Regions from separate parts of the Exiguobacterium sp. UBA6282 genome, predicted to be linked through region 2. Evidence: riboswitches for the same ligand, from Rfam matches in the RefSeq annotation. Region 2 holds a riboswitch; the other holds the start of a gene.
The links. A riboswitch is a leader RNA that binds a small molecule or an ion and turns the genes downstream of it on or off. The one in region 2 is predicted to bind S-adenosylmethionine.
Positions count from the first base shown of each region.

Region 1: linked by a shared signal. The riboswitch ahead of B2751_RS07775 (methionine ABC transporter ATP-binding protein) and the one ahead of B2751_RS03420 (methionine ABC transporter ATP-binding protein) in region 2 are both predicted to bind S-adenosylmethionine.

Region 1 covers NZ_DJUM01000024.1:10,727-14,143, reverse strand. The annotation lists gene B2751_RS07785 (MetQ/NlpA family ABC transporter substrate-binding protein) at 1-244, opposite strand, end outside; gene B2751_RS07780 (methionine ABC transporter permease) at 277-942, opposite strand; gene B2751_RS07775 (methionine ABC transporter ATP-binding protein) at 939-1,961, opposite strand; SAM riboswitch class I at 2,040-2,144, opposite strand; gene B2751_RS07770 (bifunctional cystathionine gamma-lyase/homocysteine desulfhydrase) at 2,202-3,368, opposite strand; gene B2751_RS07765 (PLP-dependent cysteine synthase family protein) at 3,361-3,417, opposite strand, start outside.
Region 2 covers NZ_DJUM01000013.1:63,345-66,761, reverse strand. The annotation lists gene B2751_RS03425 (methionine ABC transporter permease) at 1-577, opposite strand, end outside; gene B2751_RS03420 (methionine ABC transporter ATP-binding protein) at 567-1,595, opposite strand; SAM riboswitch class I at 1,682-1,785, opposite strand; SAM riboswitch class I at 2,035-2,136, shown strand; gene B2751_RS03415 (alpha/beta hydrolase) at 2,204-2,962, shown strand; gene B2751_RS03410 (thymidine kinase) at 3,045-3,417, opposite strand, start outside.

The DNA of each region.
Region 1 (3,417 bases), on a different contig from region 2:
GTTCTTTTTCAGCGAGCGCTTTGTTCGGAAGCACGTAATCTTGGAACTTCTTGATTTCAAGCTTGTAGCCTTTTGCTTCATATTCCTTTTTGACGTGTTCGAGGATCTGAGCGTGCGGTACGTTCGAAGCACCGATGACGAGTGTCTTGTCGTCGCTTCCTGATGATTTTTCGCCACAAGCAGCAAGACTGATTGCTAAGACGGATACAGCGGCAGTACCTACGAATTTTTTCCAAACTTTCATGAATGATTCCTCCAATATGAATAAAATTTGAATTAACGTTTATCGATTGCTCGGATCAGTAAGTCCCCAATGATTTGGATGACGAAGACGATCGCTAAGATTAAGAGTGTCGCAATGACGATGACATCGTTTTGAGAACGCTGGAATCCTTCGATGAAGGCCATGTCCCCGAGTCCACCTCCGCCGACTACTCCGGCCATTGCCGTGTAACCGACAAGTGCAACGAGTGTAACCGTGATACCAGAAACGATAGCAGGCAATGCTTCTGGGATTAAGACTTTGTAGATGATTTGGAACTTCGTCGCGCCCATCGATTCAGCTGCCTCGATGACACCTTTATCGACTTCGCGAAGTGCGAGTTCAACCATCCGACCGTAGAACGGTGCGGCTCCTAAAATCAGTGCCGGTAATGCTGCTGTTGGTCCGAGGAACGAACCGACGACTGCTTTCGTAAATGGAATCAATAAGATCAGTAAGATGATGAACGGAATCGAACGGAAGACGTTAACGATCAAGCTCAAGATCGAATAAAACGCCCGATTTTTGAACAACAATTCTTCATTTGTCGCAAACAATAATAAACCAATGATCAAACCGAGAATGAATGTCGAAAGACCAGCGACTGCCGTCATATAGATCGTACTGCCTGTCGCTTCCCACACCATGTCCCAGTCTAGGTTGTCAAAGAATGAAATCATCGGTGATCCACCTCCACTTCAACATCACTGGCTTGAAGCTTCGTGATGACCGCTTGTGTTGCTTCTGTTTCCCCGATTAACTGAATGAACAGTGTACCGAGCGCCCCTTCCTGTGATTGACCGACGTTTCCCCCGATGATATTGAACAGGACGGGTGAATCCTTCATGACTTCCGCGAGGATCGGACTTTCCGCCGTCGATCCGACGAACGTCAACTGAACGATTTTTCCGGTTGGGTAGCGTTCGCGGAGTTTCGCGAACGTCAACTCGTTTTCCGATGGCGACGTCAATTGTTTGACGAATTCCTTCGTCATCGCTTGCTTCGGATGACGGAAGACTTCTGCGACCGGTCCTTGTTCGACGATTTTACCGGCCTCCATGACGGCGACCCGGTGACAGATTTTTTGAATGACGTGCATCTCGTGTGTGATCAAGACGATCGTCAGTTTTAATTTTTCATTGATGTCGACGAGTAACTCAAGAATCGAGTCCGTCGTCTTCGGATCGAGTGCACTTGTTGCCTCGTCACATAAGAGAACGTCCGGGTTCGATGCGAGTGCCCGAGCGATACCGACACGTTGCTTTTGACCACCCGATAATTGCGACGGATAGGCTTTTTCACGTCCATCCAAACCAACGAGTTGAATCAGTTCCGCAACTCGTTCCTTACGGCGAGCCTTCGGGAAGCCACCGAGTTCGAGTGGGAACATGATGTTTTCTTCAACAGTCCGTGACCAGAGTAAGTTGAAGTGCTGGAAGACCATCGAGACATTCTTGCGGACGCCTCGTAATTCTTTTGGTTTCAGTGATGTCATTTCGACACCATCGATTTGAATCGAACCACTCGTTGGTGCTTCGAGCATATTCAACAATCGGATCAAGGTCGATTTCCCTGCTCCGGAATAACCGATTATTCCAAAAATTTCACCGCGCTCGATTGTCAGATCGACATTCGCGACGGCTTCGACCGCTCCGCGCTTTGAGCGATAAATCTTTCCTACGTCTTGTAAACGAATCACAACTGTCCCTCCTAAAATAAAAAAAGTGCGCGCGTTTTAGAGCAAACGCGCGCACTTTTCAGTACACAAAACCATTTGCTCTCATCTCCCAGACTTTTGTCTGCTGGAATTAGCACCACTTCGGATTAGATCCGCGGTTGCCGGGTTTCATCGGGCCAGTCCCTCCACCACTCTCGATAAGAGTTTCGGTATTAAGTTTGTAGAATATATTCTGAATATTAGCAGGGGTTATTTTTGTTGTCAAACAGTTTTTTCAGAAACTTTTTCGAGGAACGTGAAAGCACGTGTTAAGTCTTCTTTCAAATCTTCCGCATCCTCAAGTCCAACTGAAATCCGAACGAGACCGTCCGTGATGCCGAGTTCTGCCCGACGTTCTGCTGGGATCGACGCGTGCGTCATCCGTGCCGGAACGGAAATCAGGCTCTCGACGGCACCAAGACTCTCAGCAAGTGTGAAGAAATGTGTCGCCTCGACGAGTTTTTCTGCGTTCGCTGCTGAACCGACATCAAAGCTGATCATCCCACCAAATCCAGTCGCTTGTTTCGCTTGGATGTCGTGACCAGGATGCGATGCAAGTCCTGGGTAGAAGATGTTCGAGACGATGTCTTGCGCTTGCAAGAACGCAACGAGATCATGGGCTGTCTCTTCGATCGCATCCATCCGGATACCGAGTGTACGAAGACCACGGACGAGCAAGAAGCTGTCTTGCGGTCCAAGCACGCCGCCTGTCGAGTTTTGGATGAAGTGCATCTCTTCGCCGAGCGCATCATCTTTGACGACGACAAGTCCAGCGACGACGTCCGAGTGTCCGCCGATGTATTTCGTCGCACTGTGCAAGACGATGTCTGCACCGAGCGCGAGTGGTTGTTGATGATATGGTGTCGCGAACGTGTTGTCGACGACGAGTTTAAGATCGTGACGTTTGGCGATCGTTGCGATCGCTGCGATGTCCGTTACTTTCAACAACGGGTTCGTCGGTGTTTCGACGTAGACGATCTTCGTGTTGTCTTGGATCGCTGCTTCCGTTGCTGCAAGGTCCGTCGTATCGACGAATGTCACTTGAATGTTGAACTTCGGTAAGACGCGTTGCATCAAGCGGAACGTACCACCGTAGACATCATCTGTCATGACGATGTGGTCGCCAGACTCAAGCAAGTGGAAGACGGCATGAATCGCTGCCATCCCAGAACCGAAGGCAAAACCACGTGCGCCACCTTCAAGATCCGCAATCAATCGTTCGATGCTCGTCCGTGTTGGATTCGCTGTCCGTGAGTATTCGTATCCGTCTTTGAGTTGACCGATTTTATCTTGCTTGTATGTGCTTGTTTGATAGATCGGAGGTGTGACGGCTCCTGTTGCCCGGTCGACACCTGTTCCTCCATGAATCAATGCTGTCTTCTTACGCATGAGTTTCGTCCACCTTTTCAAAGATTTGTTGGCTTAAATAGCGTTCGGC
Region 2 (3,417 bases):
CGACCGTGATGATCATGACTTTCGTGTCGAACCGTTGATAACCGTACGTAATTGCTAAGTCACCCAGTCCACCACCACCGATGGCACCTGCCATCGCTGATGCCCCGATCAAGCCGACTGTTGCAATCGTTAAATTAAGGATTAGTGAACCGAGTGCTTCCGGCAGAAGGAAGCGGAAAATCGTTTGGAATGGCGTCGCCCCCATCGCTTCTGCTGCCTCAAGGACACCTTTGTCGACTTCAAGTAAGGAACTCTCGATCAGCCGTGCCATATACGGGGCGGCATAAAAGACGAGTGGAACGATGGCGGCTTCTGTTCCGATCGACGTCTGGACGATCAACCGTGTCAACGGGATGATCGCAACAAGTAAGATGATGAACGGAATTGAACGGAAGATATTGACGATACTGTTGAAGAATGTGAACAGCGGGACGTTCTCGAGCAATGCCCCTTTTCGGGTGACGACGAGCAGGATGCCGAGTGGTAAACCGATCAAAGTCGAAAATAATAACGACACTGACACCATCGTCATCGTCTGCAAAAATGCTGTCCAGATATCACTGTAGTTAACTAGCATCAGCAAGCACCTCCTCGACGGTCACCTGTGCCTGATCGATGTACTGTAAGGCCCGTTTTACTTCGATTGTTTCACCGATCAGTTCAACAAGTAATGTACCGAACGGTGTTTCCTGTAACTCCGTGATGCTACCGTGCAGGATGTTGACATCGACGTCGAAGCGTTTTGCGACTTGCGATAAGAGTGGTTGCCCGGTGTGATGTCCGAGAAAATGAATCTTATAGATCGGATGCGCATTCCGTGACTCAATCAACTGACGAATTGATGCCGGAATTTCATCATGCATGACGGAGCGGACGAAGTTTTTCGCTGTCTCGGTCTGCGGATTCGAAAAGACATCAAAGACTGTTCCTGACTCGATCAGCTTCCCGGCTTCGATGACGGCGACCCGGTCACAAATCTCCCGGATGACGCCCATCTCATGGGTGATCAAGAGAATGGTGATCCCGTATTCCGCATTGATGCGTTTTAATAACTGGAGAATATGATGTGTCGTCTGAGGATCGAGTGCTGACGTCGCTTCGTCACATAAGAGCACGGATGGTTGCGTCGCTAGTGCCCGGGCGATGCCGACACGTTGCTTTTGTCCGCCGGATAATTGATCCGGGTAATGATCCGCCTTGTCCGCAAGATCGACGAATTCGAGTAATTCCGTCACCCGGCGACGAATCTCGTCTTTCTTGACACCTGCGAGAACGAGTGGTTTCGCAACGTTCGTAAAGACCGTGTTTGCATTCAATAGATTGAAGTGTTGAAAGATCATCCCGATCCGCTGTTTCGCTTGGCGTAATTTTTTTGGTGATAGTTGTGTTAAATCTTCCCCGTCGACCGTCACTGTTCCTGACGTCGGTCGTTCTAACAGGTTGACGCAGCGGAGCAATGAACTTTTCCCGGCACCGCTAAAGCCGATGACACCGAAGATTTCGCCTTTCTCGATCGTCAGGTCGACACCGTCGAGTGCTGCGATCGTCTGATCCTTCGTGACGTACGTTTTTTTGACTTGATGAAATGCAATCATTCCGTTTTCCCCCTTCATTCAACAAAAAAGGTCCCTTCTTGAGAAACAAGAAGAGACCTGGATCCGCACAGTGGCAGAATCCACTCCACTCATCTCTCAGACATCTGTCTGATGGAATTGGCACAGTGCTCATAATGAGTCTGTTGCCGAGGTTTCGTAGGGCCAGTCCCTCCACCTCTCTGGATAAGTATTGCGGTATGAAATTCGTATGTGTGTTGTTGCGTTGTTGCTTATGTCGTAAAACTAATTTTTACATTACGGGTCGAACCTTTAAAAGTCAACCAACTTTGCAAAAATAATCCATTTGGCGCATATCGATTGAGTCATAAGTTATGAGTTAGCTGAAAGAATAAATCACGATTCGTCCAGAACGATTTGACAAGGCATTTTCGGTCGTGCTACCATCGTTTCAATGATTAATCCGACAATTCCAATATGATATTTATCAAGAGTGAACGAGAGACCTGGCTCTATGACTTCACGGCAACCTGCAATCTGTAAGGTGCTCCGACCAGCAAAGCGCGGCTTTGGATGATACGGTGAAAAACTCGTGGGCGTCCAAGCAGTGACGTTGACGAGTTTTTTTCACGAATGGAGGAAAAATAGTAATGATGAACTATCCTGTATTGACTGGTGCTGAAGCATTTTATCTTCAAGGTGGACCGATCGGCATTTTAATCTGTCATGGTTTTAATGCGACCCCGCAAAGTGTTCGGGACGTCGGTGAGGCATTTGCTGCTAAAGGATTCACTGTCTATGCTCCACGTTTGCGTGGTCACGGGACGAACGTCCGTGAGTTCGAACAATCGACTGCTCGATGTTGGAAGCAGAGCCTGCAAGACGGCTATGCACGTTTACAAGAAACATGCGATCAAGTCTTCGTCATCGGTCAATCGATGGGCGCGACGCTCGCACTATCGCTCGCCGCTGACGGGATTCCATTTTCAGGCATCATTACGATCAATGCCGCTCTCTCCGTTCCGTCTTATGAAGCATTGTCGTTTGAAGATGGTCCACAGTACTTACCAGAAGGGGCACCGGATATCAAACGGTCTGCTTTCGAAATCATCTATGACCTCGTTCCGAGTCGTTGTGCATTCGAACTCGTCCGCTTGATGGATGAGACGAAAGGACGCCTTGGATCGATCCTTCTACCGACATTGATTCTTTACTCGGCAACCGATCACGTCGTTCCGCCGTCGAGCTCGGATTACCTGCATCAGCATATCGGGACGAATGATAAACGAATCTACTGTCTCCTCAACTCGTACCACGTCGCGACCCTCGATCATGATCAGGATTTGATCGTGCGTGAGACGATTCGTTTCATCGAACGCTCGAGCCGTGTCTCACAGGAAACGGGATAATAAAAAAACAGCTATTCGTCTTCACTTAGAAGCGAACAGCTGTTACATCAAAGGACGACCATCATCGGTTCGTCTTTTTTGTTTATCCTTTTTGGTGTTGCATCGTTTGGAGCGGCTTCGGCTTTCCTGGCACTTCATGGCAGTGGCGGCACCGTGGCTCATACGATTCTGAAGCGCCGACTAAAATGATCGGATCATCATAGTTCGCTGGTTTTCCATCAATCAAACGTTGTGTCCGGGAAGCCGGATCGCCACATGAGAGACAGATCGCCTGAAGTTTCGTCACAAATTCTGCGCGCGCCAGTAATTCCGGCATCTTGCCAAATGGCTCTGCCCGGAAATCCTGATCGAGTCCTGCACAAATGACGCGTTTTCCGTCTTGCGCAAGTGCTTCGATGACTTGAACGATCTCATCATCAAAGAATTGAACTTCATCAATTCCGACAATTTGTGTT